DNA from 2 places in the Parageobacillus galactosidasius genome. Region 2 is predicted to be linked to the other one. Evidence: a T-box and tRNA genes for the amino acid it is inferred to sense, from the RefSeq annotation. Region 2 holds a T-box; the other holds one or more tRNA genes.
The links. The T-box of region 2 lies ahead of tyrS (tyrosine--tRNA ligase). A T-box ahead of a tRNA ligase gene usually reads a tRNA of that ligase, here a tRNA-Tyr.

Region 1 (8,823 bases), on a different contig from region 2:
CATTAGTCAAATGGGGTTTTTCGCCTATTTAACCATTCATCGCTTTGGACTTGGGATCTTTCGTTCTGACTCTCTTTGGAACTCAGTACAAGTTGTGCTAATTTTGTTTGTGCTTTTCGATTTAGTATATTTCCGCTATCAAGTGTTTGCTGTGGAAGGGGAGTCTATTGTCAGTTACATACTAGTCGCTTTATTTATTTTGATTGTCGGGCTTATTGTTGCTTATATAAAAAGTGCACAAACGAATAAAGGGGCATTCGTACCAGCATTATTTTTTATGGTTGTCGTAACGGTTATTGAGTGGTTTCCAGCATTGCGTATTAACAATGAAGATTGGCTTTATTTAATGTTATTTCCATTATTAGTTTGTAACGCTTATCAGCTTCTTATACTGCATAAACTAACAGGTGTTCCAAAGTCATAAAGGGGAGGAGGATACCTCCCTTTCTTTTGCGCGTGCTTATGTTTACAGGATAACTAACCACGAAAGTCCGCGACTTTAGTCACGCAGAGACTCGGTTTAGTTTATTTCTTTACTATTTACATCGCCATTAGCGATCAGTTGTGAAACGCTAACATTACGGTAACCGTTTTCCTTCATTGCTTCAATAATTTTTGGAAGTGCTTTTGCTGTTTGGTTAGCAGAATCTGATGCGTGAAGTAAAATAATATCTCCGGCTTCCATGTCGTTTACGACATTTTCAACAATTGTCTTTACTCCAGGGTTAAGCCAATCTTTTGAGTCAATACTCCAATGAACGACGGTATAACCTAGCGAATCAGCAATCTTTAATACATTCTTATTAAAATTGCCGCCCGGAGGCCGCAATAATGTAATTTCTTTAATTCCAAGCGTGTCAAATACTTTTTTTGCCTGCATAAGATCTTGACGTATTTTCGGGCTTTCTAACTCTGTGTAGTTAACAAAGTTATATCCCATGCTTCCGATTTCATGACCGTCTTCTTTAATTCGTTTCACAATATTCGGATGACGTTCCGCCCAAGAGGCAGATAAAAAAAATGTTGCATTTTTTATGCCATTTTGTTTTAATACATCGAGGATGTGTAAGGCGTTTTGATCCCCCCAGCTGATATCAAATGTTAGTGATACCTCATGCTTGCTTTTTTCTATTTTATAGACCGCTTTTGGCCCAGTAGAGAGAGAAAGCGTGGGATTATTGATTCCTTGGGCATATAAAATAGTGGCTGTAAAAAATGCAGATAGAACGATAATAAGTGCCTTTTTTAAGGAACGTCCATTTAATGCATAGAAAAAACTCACTATTTTTCCCCCTTTATCCTAAAGTTGTTCTGTCACCATCTTATGCTTGTCACCCCGGGTGTTATGAAAAATATTTTCAAACCATGTTTTATTCTTGATCCCGATAAACATATTAATAAAAAATACACCCGTGGTGCTAGTTGAGTCTTAACGCTCAACTAGCCCAAGAACAACAAGCGAGTAAGCCAGTAAAATACCATCCAGTGCCGTTTCAAATCCAGAAACCGAGTTCGCTCGAATCTCGGTGATCCGATACGAATCGACTAAAATCGAAAACACGGTTTCCACCACTTTACGTTTTCGCTTCATCCACTGTTTCCATGCGTCCGATTGGCGAATTCGCTGATTTTTTCGAACGGGTAAAATGAAAGTGCTCTTGCATGGGGATTCTCCTTTCGAATGGTAGGTCGCACTTTCATTCTACAGGAGATTCGCCAGGCAAGAGCTATTTTTTATGCTTGTTTGATTTTATCTAGCACCACGGGTAAAAAATACATAAAAAAGTATTGACAATAAAAATTTGCTATGGTAAATTGTTTAACGTCGCTAAGTGATAGCGAAAATAATATTGACATCTTATTAATGAATGTGTTAGCATAAAAAGGTCGCAAAGAGGAAAAAATGTTCTTTGAAAACTGAACAAAACGAAGCGTCCACAACGAAAAGCTGAAGCGCCGCGATCAGCTCTCGAAGCCAAATGTTCTTCACCCGCTGAAGTGCTTGCACTTCGAGGGGGAAGGTTATTTGGCACAAGAGAGCTAGGCGCTGAAGCTAGACAATACGAAAAGCGAAGGCGAGCGACACCTTGCGGTGTCGGCGCTGAAGCTGAAAAGAAGCCAATCAACTTTCTTTTTGGAGAGTTTGATCCTGGCTCAGGACGAACGCTGGCGGCGTGCCTAATACATGCAAGTCGAGCGGACCGAACGGAAGCTTGCTTCTGTTCGGTTAGCGGCGGACGGGGATGAGATTTCCCATCGCGTCAAGCGAGTAAGATCCCTCGAAGATGACGAGGTCGATAGGTCCAAGGTGGAAGCGTGGCGACACGTGGAGCTGACGGATACTAATCGATCGAGGACTTAACCAAGCGGAAAAGCGGAGGTGCGCGCTTAGCTCTCGAAGCCAAATGTTCTTCGCCCGTAGAGGTGCTTGCACCTCAAGGGAGAAGGTTATTTGGCGCAAGAGAGCTAGGCACCGGAGCTAGACAACGGAAAAGCGGAAGCCGCCTATGCAAAACGGCTTCTTCCAAACAGACGGTTATCTAGTTTTGAGGGAATGAAATTTCACTCTTGACAAGATTATTTATTTGGATATAATAATATTTGGCTGATAACTTGCCTAGTGACAATAGCGGAGAGGAAACACCCGTTCCCATCCCGAACACGGAAGTTAAGCTCTCCAGCGCCGATGGTAGTTGGGGCCAGCGCCCCTGCAAGAGTAGGTCGTTGCTAGGCAAGTTGAATATTCCAAAGCAGCTCAGTGGGAAGCAACGAGCATAAGCTTCTATGAATAAGCTGCGAGTTGCCTCGACGCATCCAGCTTCTTTGAAAAAGCTTGTAGAGGAAGAGGCAACGAAAAAATTGAGTATAAACCAACAACCCGTTATTCCGCAGTAGCTCAGTGGTAGAGCAATCGGCTGTTAACCGATTGGTCGCAGGTTCGAATCCTGCCTGCGGAGCCATGCTTCCATAGCTCAGTTGGTAGAGCACTTCCATGGTAAGGAAGAGGTCACCGGTTCAAGCCCGGTTGGAAGCTTTCGTATTGTGATTTTTTGGCCCGTTGGTCAAGTGGTTAAGACACCGCCCTTTCACGGCGGTAACACGGGTTCGAATCCCGTACGGGTCACTTTCTTTTTGTGGAGGATTAGCTCAGCTGGGAGAGCACTTGCCTTACAAGCAAGGGGTCGGCGGTTCGATCCCGTCATCCTCCACCACGACATTTTTAATGCCCGCTTAGCTCAATTGGTAGAGACGAGCCTAAGCTTCCGTGAATTCCCTGCGAGTTGTTCCGACGCATATCACTTCGCTGAATAAGCGAGAAGAGGAAGGGACACAAAAAATTAAGTATATATGTCAATACTTCTTTCTTATGCCGGCTTAGCTCAATTGGTAGAGCAACTGACTTGTAATCAGTAGGTTGCGGGTTCAAGTCCTGCAGCCGGCATCATAATATGGAGGGGTAGCGAAGTGGCCAAACGCGGCGGACTGTAAATCCGCTCCCTTTGGGTTCGGCGGTTCGAATCCGTCCCCCTCCACCACCTTATACATAGAGTAATTAGCTGAAATGAAGTATAATTTTTAAGTTATGTGAAATAATATTTTTCGGTAGCATTAGGTACTCCAATATTATTGGGCTATAGCCAAGCGGTAAGGCAACGGACTTTGACTCCGTGATGCGCTGGTTCGAATCCAGCTAGCCCAGCCATAATCCCATTAATTAGCTCAGCAGGGAAGCAATGAGCAAAGCTTCTATGAGTTCGCTATGAATTGTCCCGACGCATCCAACATCTTTGAATTGGCTAGCAGAGGAAGAGGCAACAAAAACATGGAGTGTTTTCATTTACTACACGAGCCATTAGCTCAGCAGGTAGAGCATCTGACTTTTAATCAGAGGGTCGGAGGTTCGAGTCCTCCATGGCTCATTGTCATGCGGAAGTAGTTCAGTGGTAGAACACCACCTTGCCAAGGTGGGGGTCGCGGGTTCGAGTCCCGTCTTCCGCTCTTTTACAACAAGATAGTTTGGGGCCTTAGCTCAGCTGGGAGAGCGCCTGCTTTGCACGCAGGAGGTCATCGGTTCGATCCCGATAGGCTCCATTGATATAACATCCCACTTCGGAAAAAACGAAGTGGGATTTTTTGTTTATTGTGATTGCAGACTGTTCTTTTTTTATAAGAATAAATATTCAAAAAACTGTCGAGTTGAGTCAATATGATATTTTTGTCTACAATTGAAGTAGCACAATGGGAAGGAGAGGGAAACATGAAGACGGTATCGATTATTGGTGTACCGATGGATTTAGGGCAGACACGTCGTGGTGTAGATATGGGGCCGAGTGCCATGCGTTATGCAGGGGTAATCGAGAGGTTAGAACGTCTTCATTATGAAATTGAAGATTTAGGCGATATTCCAATTGGAAAAACAGAACATCCTGATGATGAAGGATCACAGCCCAACTTACGAAATTTGAAAGCGGTTGCAGAAGCAAATGAAAAATTAGCAAAAACAGTGGACGAAGTGATCAAAAGGGGGCGCTTCCCTCTCGTGTTGGGCGGTGATCATAGCATTGCCATTGGTACATTAGCTGGTATTGCGAAGCATTATAAGAATTTAGGAGTTATTTGGTATGACGCCCATGGTGATTTAAATACGCCAGAAACCTCTCCATCCGGAAACATTCATGGCATGCCACTGGCTGTGAGTCTTGGTTTAGGACATCCGTATTTGACGAATATCGGCGGTTATAGCCCAAAAGTGAAACCTGAAAACATTGTTCTTATTGGCATTCGCTCTCTGGACGAAGGGGAAAAGCAGTTAATCCGTGAAAAAGGGATTAAAGTATATACGATGCATGAAATAGATCGTCTCGGCATGACGACAGTAATGGAAGAAACGATTGCATATTTAAAAGAACGAACGGATGGAGTGCATTTATCACTTGATTTAGACGGACTTGATCCGAACGATGCACCGGGAGTGGGTACGCCAGTTATCGGTGGTCTTACTTATCGTGAAAGCCATTTGGCAATGGAAATGCTCGCAGAGGCAAAACTAATTACATCAGCGGAATTTGTAGAGGTGAATCCGATTTTAGATGAGCGCAATAAGACTGCTTCTGTTGCTGTAGGATTGATGGGGTCCCTTTTTGGAGAAAAGCTGGTGTAACGGTGTAAAAACAGCAGATTTTACAGAATCTGCTGTTTTTATTTTGCTTAGGAAAGATTAGGCGGATATGATAAAATAAATGGTGCATGTTTGCATGAAACTTTTTTTATTTGTGAACGTAATACACTGTAGCCGCAGTGAGCGGGGGTACGTATTATTATGGAGATATTTGTGAAAAAACGTATAAAAGCGGTCAAAAAAGGCGATCAAAATGCCTATGCTGATATTGTAGATCTTTATAAAGATAAAATATACCGTTTATGTTATCGTATGCTAGGAAATCGCCATGAGGCGGAAGATGCTGCGCAAGAAGCGTTTATCCGCGCTTATGTTAATATTCATACGTATAATCCAAATATGAGGTTTTCCTCGTGGCTTTACCGAATTGCCGCCAATTTGGCGATTGATAAGATTCGGAAGAAAAAACCGGATGCCTATTTAGACGAAGAGATAAGCGGTACTGATGGGCTTACGATGTATTCACAGCTTTCCTCTAGCGAAGCTTCTCCGGAAGAAGCATTAGAAAGTTTGGAGCTACAGGAAACAGTACAGAAAGCAATTGAACAACTTCCAGAAAAATATCGTAGTGTTATTGTATTGAAGTATATAGAAGGGCTATCATTACAGGAGATTAGCGAAATTTTAGACTTGCCGCTCGGCACGGTAAAAACGAGACTTCACCGTGGCAGAGAAGCGTTGCGAAAGCATTTGGGTCATTTATGAGAGGGTGAAGAACATGAAATGTCCGCATAACATTGTAAACCTTATGCATGATTTTTTAGATGGTGATATTGGGCCGCATGATGAAAAAATATTAAGGGAGCATTTGCAGCAATGTTCAGCATGCGCTGATCATTTTAATGGACTAGAGAAAACAGTCGCGTTCATTCAGCATGCGTCCCATCTCACCCCTCCTTCGGATTTTACGGCCCGTGTGATGGCACAGCTACCGAAAGAAAGAAAGATGATTCGTGTTAGAAGGTGGCTGCAAACCCATCCGTTTATTACCGCTGCATCGTTATTTATGATGTTGACGATAGGCAGTCTATTTACCACATGGAACACACAGAAACAATTTTCTGTTTCCACACATGAAAATGTCATTATTCGCGGTCATACTGTCATTGTTCCGAAAGGAGAAGTCGTTCAAGGAGATATTGTCGTTCGCAACGGTTCTATAAAGATAGAAGGGAAAGTCGAGGGCAATGTCACCGTGATTCATGGAGAAAAATATTTAGCTTCTGCAGGACAAGTAACAGGAGAAATTGAAGAAATTAACCAAGTATTTGAGTGGATTTGGTATAATATTAAGGAACGAATCAAGGATGCGGTGGAAGCGTTCGAATAGAGAGCCATCTTTTTTGATGGCTTTTTTATATGATATGTTATAATAGAAGGGTTGTTTCAATAAAATTATGTTTGAATTAGAATGATAAAGGAAGTGTGAAAATGCCTTTCGGAGAGCTCCCGATTTTAAGTTATTTAGGCAAGGCCGTCGATATTCTTGTTGTTTGGTATGTTATATATAAATTAATCATGATGATTCGCGGGACGAAGGCAGTCCAGCTTCTAAAAGGAATTATTCTTATTATACTAGTGCATATTGTTAGTAACTTTCTCGGTCTTAACACGCTGCAATGGCTAATGGATCGAGCAATCACATGGGGGTTTCTCGCTATTATTATTATCTTCCAGCCGGAATTGCGGCGTGCGCTTGAGCAAATAGGACGGGGAAAGCTGTTTTCTCGAAGCAGTTCGAATGAGGACGAAGAGCAAGTAAAAATGGTTGAAGCGATTATTAAAGCAACGGAATATATGGCAAAACGGAGAATAGGCGCGTTAATTTCCATTGAACGGGAAACAGGAATGGGAGATTATATTGAAACAGGCATTATTTTGAATGCCCGTGTTTCCTCTGAACTATTAATTAATATTTTTATCCCTAATACTCCGTTGCACGACGGGGCTGTTATTATTCAAAAAAACCATGTCGCAGCAGCGGCCTGTTACCTGCCGCTTTCAGAAAGCCCTTTTATTTCGAAAGAGCTTGGGACTCGGCATCGCGCTGCATTAGGAATTAGTGAAGTGACAGATAGCATAACGGTTGTTGTATCAGAAGAAACCGGTGCGGTATCGGTCACAAAAAACGGGGAGCTACACAGAGATTTAACCCCGGAGCAGTTTCGGGAGTTGCTTACAAAGGAGCTAGTGCCATCCACAAAGGCGACTTCCTCATCCCGTTGGCAATGGAGGGGGAAGAAACATGGATAAGTTAATGAACAATCATTGGTTTATTAAAATATTTTCTTTACTGTTAGCGATTATGCTTTATATGTCGGCGAATATTGAGAAAGAAACAAAATCGGGAGTGATTACCCGCAATACGGTAGGACAAGAGGATACGGAAACAATGACAAATGTTCCTGTAGTGGTTTATTATGATGAGGAAAATTTAGTTGTCTCCGGTATTCCGAAATATGTGAATGTCACTTTGCAAGGGCCTGCAAGTATTGTTAAGCCGACTGCTTTACAGCGCAATTTTGAAGTGTATATCGACTTAACGAATTTACCATTAGGAACGTATACCGTTCCAATTAAATATAAAGATATATCTGATAAACTAAAGGTCAACATCCACCCTTCAGTCGCAAAAGTAACGATTCAAGAAAAAGTTTCTAAAAATTTCCCTGTCGGGGTTGATTTGATCAATAAAAATAAAGTGCCCGAAGGCTATTTGATTGAAAAGCCGATTGTCAAACCAAACGCCGTTACTATTACGGGTGCCAAAGAATTAATTGAAAGTATATCATCGGTAAAAGCTAGAATTGATTTAGATAGGGCAACAGATACCGTAACAGAGGAATCGAGCGTAACCGTTTATGACAAAAGAGGCAACGTACTTAATGTAGATGTCCAGCCTTCCGTAGTAGAAGTAACCGTTCCGATTAAAAGCCCAAGCAAAACGGTTCCACTGAAAATTAATCGGACAGGATCACTGCGAAAAGGATTAAGTATAGTAAAAATAGAAACCATCCCAAATCAAGTAACTATTTTTGGCTCAAAAGAAAAAATCAATTCCATTGAATTTATTGACGGTATTACGATTCATTTAGATGAAATTACAGAAGATAAGACATTGGAAGTGAATGTTCCGTTGCCTGCAGGAGTAAAAAGTGTGGATCCTTCTAAAATAAAAATAGTCATTGATGTACAAAAAGAAGAATCGAAAACATTAAAAGATGTACCGATTCATGTAGTAGGATTAGGAGATCAATATACGGTTGATTTTGTAGATCTGCAAGAAGGGGCGATGGATGTTCAGCTTTATGGGGCACCGAATGTATTAAGCGATATAACAAAAGACGATATTCAATTATATATAGATGTTAGTGATTTAGGCGTTGGTGAACATGAAGTAAAAGCGGAATTAAATGGTCCACAAAATATCAAATGGCAATTACCGAAAGAAAAAGTAAAAATTAAAATTAATGAACGATAATTTCATTTGCGTAAGGAGAGAGTGTATAATGGGTAAATATTTTGGCACTGATGGTGTTCGTGGAGTAGCGAATCGTGAGTTGACGCCAGAACTGGCATTTAAAATAGGCCGCTGCGGCGGTTATGTATTAACAAAAAGCGAAGAACGGCCAAAAGTATTAATT
Region 2 (8,823 bases):
TGACCGCTTCAATATATGATTGATCATGAATTAAGGCAAGTTCTTCGTCCGTTGCGACTCTTGGTGTGACAATTTGTTCATCTTCTAATGCATTCATCGCGCGCAATAAATCGTATGTGAGTTTAACGCGAAGTTGGTTAAACGGGTGCTCATCATGAAATTTATACCGAAGGAAATCATCACTGTAAATAAATACACAATCTTTTTTCATGACGAAACCCCCGGTAAGTTTGGCCATAACACCGTATAGCCAGCATTTTTTAGATCGTTAATAATTCCAATCGGATTCATTGTCTGCACGCGGAAGACAAGAATTTGGTAGTTTTCGTCTTCGTCAGGATATAAAAGAACGCTGGAAATATTCGTATGTCTTTTGGCGATAATAGCGGCCGCTTTGCTTAACATGCCGCTTTCATTAGGCACTTTCACTTCAATTTGTGAACTAGGTTGATGTGCCCCCGTAAGCTGAATAAGCGTATATAATAAATCTGTTTCCGTCACGATGCCGACAAGTTTGCCGTCTTGGACGATAGGTAAACAGCTGATTTTATGCTCGTAAAACAGCGCTGCTACTTCTTCCACAAAATCGAGCGGATGTCCGACGATGACGTCTGTTTTCATAATCGTGCTGAGCGGTTTTTGTAAATCTTCGAGATGTTCGTGAAGACGAAAAATAGAAGGGCTTGCATCGCGAAGATCTCGATCTGTTACAATGCCGATAACATGGTTTTCGGCATCAACAATCGGAATATGGCGAATGCGCAGTTGTCGTACTAACTGAATCGCTTCTGCAATCGTATTTGTCGGCTGGAGTGTAACGACAGGAGTTTTCATAATTTGTTCGACAATCACTGATTCCTCTCCCCTTTGTTGTCAAGAAAGATTTTTAATACATGTACCGATTCATAAAGCGAAGGCGATCGAATTTTTGGATAGATTCTTGATCGACCCGTTTGCCGATGCGAACCATTAAGCAGTTAGCCGGATGGGAACAAATTTCAGGATCATCCGTTGCATACCAAACAAGCCCGCCGGCGTTCATCATTTTCTCCATTAATTTCCGGTATTCCCATACATTTAACCCCGTCCCTTTTAAATCCCAATGCCAGTAATATTCTGTTGTAATAATAATGTAATCTTCCATTGCATCATCCATCATCGATACAATCAATAAATTTTTTCCTACCCCATAACCGCGAAACTCCGGGATGACTTCAATTGCGCCTAACTCGATTAAATTTTCCATGTTTCCTTGTGACCAACGTTCAAGCGGGTCGGGATAAAGAAACGTAACATAACCAACAATGGTTTGGTTATGACGGGCGATAATGATTCTTCCTTCTGGCAGCTTTGCGATTTCAATGAGTGCTTTATGTTGCTGCGGCGGCTGGCGGAATGATGTCAAATCGTGATGAAATTCGTAACTTGCTAGTTTTTCAGCAGATACTGGCCCCTCAATAATTAATGTCCCTTTTGGGGTTTTTAATTCTTTCGCATTATACGTTTTTTTATGTTCCATAGAGCACCACCTAGATTTGTCTTTCTGCTAACATTATACATGAAAAAACGACTGGAAGCCCGGTTTCAAAAAAAGTTCACAAAAAATAAAAAGAAAATTTTTAAAAAATTGAGAATTCATAAGAGATATACTATAATAGGACTGTAACCACTTACATAAGGGGGAGTCAGAGAATGAAAACGGAAGTACTACCGGTCATACAAGGGGACTATAATTTAAAAAATTATGAAGAAACATATAAAAATTTTGATTGGAAAGAAGTAGAAAAGGAATTTTCGTGGTTTGAAACAGGCCGGGTCAATATGGCGTATGAAGCGATCGACCGCCATGCGGAAACGTTTCGAAAAAATAAAGTAGCTCTCTATTACCGTGATGCATCGAGAAATGAAAAGTATACATTCAAAGAAATGAAAGAAATGTCCAACAAAGTTGCAAACGTGCTAAAACAAGTAGCAGAGATTGAAAAAGGAGACCGCGTATTTATTTTTATGCCGCGCTCTCCGGAATTGTATTTTTCTGTATTAGGAATCATTAAAACAGGCGCGATTGTTGGTCCGCTGTTTGAAGCGTTTATGGAAGGAGCGGTGCGCGATCGGCTTGAGGATAGTGGAGCGAAGGCAATCATCACGACACCGGAACTGTTGCCGCGGGTTCCAGTCAATGATCTGCCTGAGCTGAAATACGTTTTTCTTGTCGGGGATAACATTGTGGAAGAAGGTCCGTATATTGACTTAAAGAAACGAATGAACGAAGCGAGCAAACATTTTGACATTGAATGGGTAGATCGCCAAGATGGACTTATTTTGCATTATACATCTGGTTCTACTGGAAAGCCAAAAGGGGTTTTGCACGTTCACAATGCAATGATTCAACATTATCAAACAGCAAAATGGGTGCTTGATTTAAAAGAAGACGATATTTATTGGTGTACAGCTGACCCTGGTTGGGTAACGGGAACGTCATATGGTATTTTCGGTCCTTGGTTGTGTGGCGCTTCAAGCGTCGTTATTGGAGGACGTTTTAGCCCGGATGCATGGTATCAAGCGATTCAAGATTTCGGCGTAACCGTGTGGTATAGTGCACCAACGGCATTTCGCATGTTGATGGGAGCCGGCGATGAAATTGTCAAAAAATATGATTTAAGCTCACTTCGCCATATTCTCAGTGTTGGAGAACCATTGAATCCAGAAGTCATTCGCTGGGGGATGAAAGTATTCGAGCGACGCATTCATGATACATGGTGGATGACAGAAACAGGCGCTCATCTTATTTGTAACTATCCTTGCATGGAAATTAAGCCGGGGTCGATGGGGAAACCGATTCCTGGTGTAAAAGCAGCCATTGTTGATGATCAAGGAAATGAGCTGCCGCCATATCGTATGGGCAACTTAGCGATTAAAAAAGGATGGCCGTCGATGATGAAAACGATTTGGAATAACCCACAAAAATATGAATCGTACTTCATCGGCGATTGGTACGTTTCCGGCGATTCCGCCTATATGGATGAAGACGGATATTTCTGGTTCCAAGGTCGTGTCGATGATGTGATTAATACATCTGGGGAACGTGTTGGTCCATTTGAAGTAGAAAGCAAGCTAGTGGAACATCCAGCGGTGGCGGAAGCCGGGGTTATCGGTAAGCCAGATCCGGTGCGCGGGGAAATTATTAAAGCGTTTATTTCGCTTCGGGAAGGATATGAACCATCAGAGGAATTGAAAGAAGACATTCGCCAGTTTGTCAAAAAAGGATTGGCGGCACACGCAGCGCCGCGGGAAATTGAATTCCGCGACAAACTGCCAAAAACGCGAAGCGGAAAGATTATGCGCCGCGTCTTAAAAGCTTGGGAACTCAACTTGCCGACAGGGGATTTATCGACAATGGAAGACTAAGAAAAAAGCTGATCGATATGATCAGCTTTTTTTAATGGTTCTTCGAAGGGCTATCTGATGTTTTCTTTTTTCCTTGATTTTGTACAGCGGCATTTTGTTCAGAAATGATGTTCGATGGTGGGGATTCATTGCCGCTTATATCTACTGCTGTCACATAATATGTTGCTTTTGGCTGTAGATTGGAAAATGTTAAAGATTTTCCAGCTTTAACGATAGAGACAACACGAAACGGCGCTCCTTTTTGTTCCGCACAATATACACGATAGCCAATGACGTCGTTTTCGTGGTGCGGCTTCCAACTTATTGTTTCATTGGTTAGTTGGACGGTAGGCGGGTCTGGACGTTTTCCGTTTTCTTTCATTTCGCTAACCAATAATGTTCCGTTCCACTCGGCGGAGTTTATATTGTAGATTCCTAGTTCTTTGAGCAATTTTTTATTAAGTATGACCCCGCTTGAAACAAACTCGCTCGGCGTTGTATTAAGCGCGATGTACCGTTTGCCGTTGACTTCAACAAAGCGTCCTTCGATTAAATATTGGTCCTTACTTTGCTTTGGGGTGAATTTTGTATTATATAAATCATAGTTGACTAATCCAGCTTTTTCGCATAAATCAGATGGAACGAACCCTGAAACTGTACAATATGCACGACGGACGATGCCGCCTGGCATATTGAATCGCGTTTTTGGAGCGATTAGCTGCGGCTTTACATCATAAGCCGCATTCATTAGTTGTGCCCATAATAGCTGGGTTCGTTTGCTATAGGATAACCCTTTATATTTTAGCTGCAGCGGTGCCGGAGTATCATATCCCATCCAAACGCCAAATGTAACGTTCGGATTTGTTGCAACAAACCATGAGTCCTGATTATTTTGTCCTGTTCCCGTTTTCCCAGCCCAATCCGCTTGGAATTTTAAATAATACGGGAGAGAGGACGCTGTGCCGTGTCGAATAACGTCTCTCATCATATCAATCATTAAATAAGATGTTTGTGGAGAAAAGACGGGAACGGGCTTACTTTGATGTTCGTAAATGACTTGTCCATCTTTCGATACAATTTTTTCAATTAAATACGCATCGATAAATGTTCCGTAATTCGCAAATGTGGCATAGGCGTTGACATTTTCTTCTACTGTCACTCCTTTATTCGTTCCTCCGATCGCCAAGGCGACGTGGTTTTCTTCTGTTTTTGCCACACTGGTAATGCCCATTTTGTGCAAATATTCTACTGGATGTTGATTCATGATCTTCATATATGTTCGAATCGCAGGAATGTTATAAGAATACTGCAAGGCGCGTCGAGCGGTGACTAAACCGTGTGTTTTTCGGTCCGCATTTTTTGGAGTGTAATAACCTTTACCTGTCTTGATGCGTAATTCTGTGTCTGGGATGACGGAACCGGGCTGAATAATGCCCATTTCCATTGCTGGCGCATATACGAGCAGCGGTTTCATTGTCGAACCGTTTGATCGATATGCTTGTGTGGCGTGATTGAGCTGCTCTCGCCCGTAATCTCTGCCGCCGACAAAGCTAATAATTCTCCCTGTCTTATTTTCAATAAGGATTGCACCGACTTCGACAGGTTCCCGCTTTGCAACCGTTTTGCCCGTCTGTTGATCTTTTACGTATTGAATAATGTCGTCGCCGTAATATTGATAATTTGCAACTACTTTTTGCATGCGATCGTAAATATTTTTGTCAATCGTTGTGTAAATGTTATACCCGTTTTGGCGAAGCTGTTTTTCTGCTTTTGCTAAATAGCGTTCATAAAGAGATGCGTCTTGCCATAACTGCTGTTTCTCATACCTATCTTTTTTGGCTAAAACTTCCGCTAGCGCTTCTTTCGCACGCTTTTCAATTTCCATCGTGAGCCACGGATATTTCTCAAACGGTGATGGCTTCGGTGGCGCAAAATGTTTGGCGATATCATATTGCAGCGCTTCTTTATATTGCTTTTCGGAAATATAGCCTTCCTGTTTCATGCGTGTTAACACCGTTTTCATGCGATGCAATGCTGGGGATAAATCTTTTTTCACTTTTCCATCGCTTGTAAATGGCGTATAAACGAAAGGGCTTTGCGGAAGGCCGGCTAAAAATGCTGCTTGGGCTAGATTTAAATCTTTCGCATTTACTCCAAAAACGCCTTGGGCCGCTGCTTGGATGCCGGCAATGTTGCGCCCGGATGAGTTTCTGCCGAATGGAACGACATTTAAATATGCCTCTAAAATTTCATTTTTGCTAAAAAATTTTTCGAGGCGAAGCGCAAGCAATATTTCTTTCGCTTTCCGTTCAAACGACGCTTCATTGGTTAATATTTGATTTTTCACAAGCTGTTGCGTTAGCGTGCTTCCGCCTGTTTGCATTGCAGAGTTGGTAGCTTCTTGAAAAAGCGCCCGGATAATTGCTTTTGGAACAATACCGTGATGTTCGTAAAAATATTCGTCTTCTGTTGCGATTATTGCTTTTATGACGTAAGGGGAAACATCTTTCAATTTTACTTCTTCTCTCTCTAAATCCGTGCGGAAATTTCCAAGATAAACGTTATTGGCGAAGTAAATATGCGTTGTTTCCTCATAGTTGTAAATATCTGTTTTCATTTCTTGATACGAAGGAAGCGGCATATCTTTTACTAAAAAAGCAAAATATCCGGCGCCAAGACCGACCGCAAAGCAAATGGCGCATAGTGCGAAAATAAGAAAAATAAGAAAAAGATTCCAACATACTTCATATGTAATGAGAAAATAGCGCCATGCTTTCTTTAGGGAAAACGTTTGTTTTATATGCTCCATGGGCATTCCCCCTATATAAACAACAAATAAATGTAAACACAGTATATCATATTTTTTGTTGAATATTGCGGCTTTTTGTCATTTTTCTTTCATTATAAATGCGATTTGATTCGGTTTGACAAATTTATGAGAGTATGATAAAAACATGTATATCAAAAACGATATACATAAAAGCGATGACAGGAACGAGTAGTGTTTATCTCCCTGTTTCAGAGAGCTAGTGGTTGGTGTGAACTAGCACATAGATAAACACGAATTACCTCCTCGAGCAGCTTTTGCGAACGGATTGTCCAAGTAGCAAAAGACGGCATTTGCCGTTATCGAAATGAAGTGAGAAAGCGCTATGCTTTCTAAGTAGGGTGGTACCGCGATGTCAATCGTCCCTTCAGTTTAAGGGGCGATTTTTTTATGAAAAAATAAAAAAGGGGTGGATCAAATGGACTTGTTGCAAGAGTTGGAATGGCGCGGATTAATTAACCAAGTCACGGATAAGGAAGGGCTTCAGAAATTACTAAATGAGGAAAAAGTGACGCTATATTCCGGATTTGACCCTACGGCGGACAGTTTGCACATCGGACATTTATTGCCGATTTTAACGCTGCGCCGATTTCAGCTAGCTGGCCATCGTCCAATTGCGCTTGTTGGCGGTGCGACCGGGCTAATCGGAGACCCAAGCGGAAAAAAAAGCGAGCGTACATTAAATGCAAAAGAAACGGTGCAACAATGGAGTGAACGCATTAAAGAACAATTGTCAAGATTTTTAGATTTTGATGCGAAAGAAAATCCGGCGAAAATCGCCAACAACTATGATTGGATTGGTTCGCTTGATGTGATTACTTTTTTGCGCGATGTTGGAAAAAACTTCGGGCTAAACTACATGCTGGCGAAAGAATCGGTGCAATCGCGCATCGAGACAGGCATTTCGTTTACGGAGTTTAGCTATATGATTTTACAATCATTGGACTTCTTAAAACTTTATCAAAACGAACAATGTCGTTTGCAAATTGGCGGCAGTGACCAATGGGGAAATATCACAGCAGGATTAGAGTTAATCCGAAAAACGGAAGGAGATGCAAAAGCGTTTGGATTAACCGTTCCGCTTGTTACCAAAGCAGATGGAACAAAATTCGGGAAAACAGAGAGCGGAGCCATTTGGCTTGATCGGGAAAAAACGTCTCCATATGAGTTTTACCAATTTTGGATTAACACAGACGACCGTGATGTCATTAAATATTTAAAATACTTTACGTTCTTATCGAAAGAAGAAATTGAAGAGCTAGAAAAACAATTGCAGAAAGCTCCGGAACAGCGTGCGGCGCAAAAAGCGTTAGCCGAAGAAATGACGAAACTTGTCCATGGAGAAGAAGCCTTGAAGCAAGCGATTCGCATTTCGGAGGCGCTCTTTAGTGGAAGTGTGTCACAATTAACAGCCGAGGAAATTGAACAAGGGTTTAAAGACGTTCCTTCTTTTGAATATGAGGGAGAGGAAGTTCCGTTAGTGGAACTCCTTGTCATGGCGAAGATTGTGCCATCGAAACGGCAGGCGAGGGAAGATATTACAAACGGAGCGATTTACATCAATGGTGAGCGCATACAAGACGTCAATGCAGTGATTACAAAAGAAAACCGCATCGAAGGACGTTTTACCATCATTCGCCGCGGAAAGAAAAAATATTATTTAATTCGCTACCAATAAAAAAACCCGGGAAGACCGGGTTTTTTTATTGGTAGATGATCACAAAACAGAAAAAATCCCTCCAGAATCATATCTGAAGGGATGCGGCGCATTAACGAGAGTAGAACTCAACGATTAATGCTTCGTTAATTTCTGATGGCAATTCGGAGCGTTCAGGTAAACGAGTATACGTGCCTTCAAGTTTTTCAGCATCCAATGTTAAATAATCTGGTACGAAGTTGTTCAATTCTAATGCTTCTTTAATGACTTGAAGGTTGCGAGATTTTTCGCGGACAGAAATCGTTTGGCCAGGTTTCACGCGATAAGATGGAATGTTTACACGGTTTCCGTCAACTAAAATATGGCCGTGCGTTACAAGCTGACGAGCTTGGCGGCGAGTACGCGCAAAGCCTAAACGGTAAACAAGGTTGTCTAAACGTGATTCTAAAAGAATCATAAAGTTTTCCCCGTGTTTACCAGGCATTTTGCCAGCTTCTTCAAACGTTTTGCGGAATTGACGTTCGTTTACGCCGTACATATGGCGAAGTTTTTGTTTTTCTTGCAATTGCAGACCATATTCCGAAAGTTTTCTGCGTTGACTTGGACCATGTTGACCTGGTGGGTAAGGACGTTTTTGCAACTCTTTACCTGTACCGCTTAAGGAGATTCCTAGGCGGCGAGAAATTTTCCACGTTGGACCTGTATAACGAGCCATTCAATGCTCCTCCTTTTGCTTTTATTTCGGGTAAAATAAAAGCAGGCGTGCGTCAACAATTATGGCCATTTTGTTTTCATGTATCCTCGCTCTAGCAGCTAAGAGTTACACGATACACCTCGTTATCGAGGAACAAAATGGAACCATAAAGGTGAGCACTAAGGCTGCTATATTTTACACAAAGGCTATTATATGACTTTTATAGGGCAAAGTCAATATTTTTATTTTCCTTATTTC

Region 1: it encodes a tRNA-Tyr, which carries the amino acid that the T-box ahead of tyrS (tyrosine--tRNA ligase) is inferred to sense. The anticodon was not compared.

What each region holds. Positions count from the first base shown of each region.
Region 1 is NZ_NDYL01000001.1:156,331-165,153, forward strand. It holds gene B9L23_RS00865 (KinB-signaling pathway activation protein) at 1-424, shown strand, start outside; gene pdaB (polysaccharide deacetylase family sporulation protein PdaB) at 521-1,282, opposite strand; partial or broken gene B9L23_RS00875 (transposase) at 1,430-1,651, opposite strand; rRNA gene rrf (5S ribosomal RNA) at 2,617-2,733, shown strand; tRNA gene B9L23_RS00885 (tRNA-Asn) at 2,886-2,960, shown strand; tRNA gene B9L23_RS00890 (tRNA-Thr) at 2,962-3,034, shown strand; tRNA gene B9L23_RS00895 (tRNA-Glu) at 3,053-3,124, shown strand; tRNA gene B9L23_RS00900 (tRNA-Val) at 3,137-3,212, shown strand; tRNA gene B9L23_RS00905 (tRNA-Thr) at 3,370-3,442, shown strand; tRNA gene B9L23_RS00910 (tRNA-Tyr) at 3,452-3,536, shown strand; tRNA gene B9L23_RS00915 (tRNA-Gln) at 3,629-3,703, shown strand; tRNA gene B9L23_RS00920 (tRNA-Lys) at 3,848-3,920, shown strand; tRNA gene B9L23_RS00925 (tRNA-Gly) at 3,928-3,999, shown strand; tRNA gene B9L23_RS00930 (tRNA-Ala) at 4,020-4,092, shown strand; gene rocF (arginase) at 4,259-5,161, shown strand; gene sigW (RNA polymerase sigma factor SigW) at 5,321-5,884, shown strand; gene rsiW (anti-sigma-W factor RsiW) at 5,898-6,509, shown strand; gene cdaA (diadenylate cyclase CdaA) at 6,611-7,432, shown strand; gene B9L23_RS00955 (CdaR family protein) at 7,425-8,660, shown strand; gene glmM (phosphoglucosamine mutase) at 8,689-8,823, shown strand, end outside.
Region 2 is NZ_NDYL01000002.1:1,323,707-1,332,529, reverse strand. It holds gene B9L23_RS16265 (acetoin utilization protein AcuC) at 1-211, opposite strand, end outside; gene B9L23_RS16260 (acetoin utilization AcuB family protein) at 208-852, opposite strand; gene B9L23_RS16255 (GNAT family N-acetyltransferase) at 887-1,519, opposite strand; gene acsA (acetate--CoA ligase) at 1,693-3,408, shown strand; gene B9L23_RS16245 (transglycosylase domain-containing protein) at 3,440-6,196, opposite strand; T-box leader at 6,364-6,584, shown strand; gene tyrS (tyrosine--tRNA ligase) at 6,633-7,892, shown strand; gene rpsD (30S ribosomal protein S4) at 7,984-8,586, opposite strand.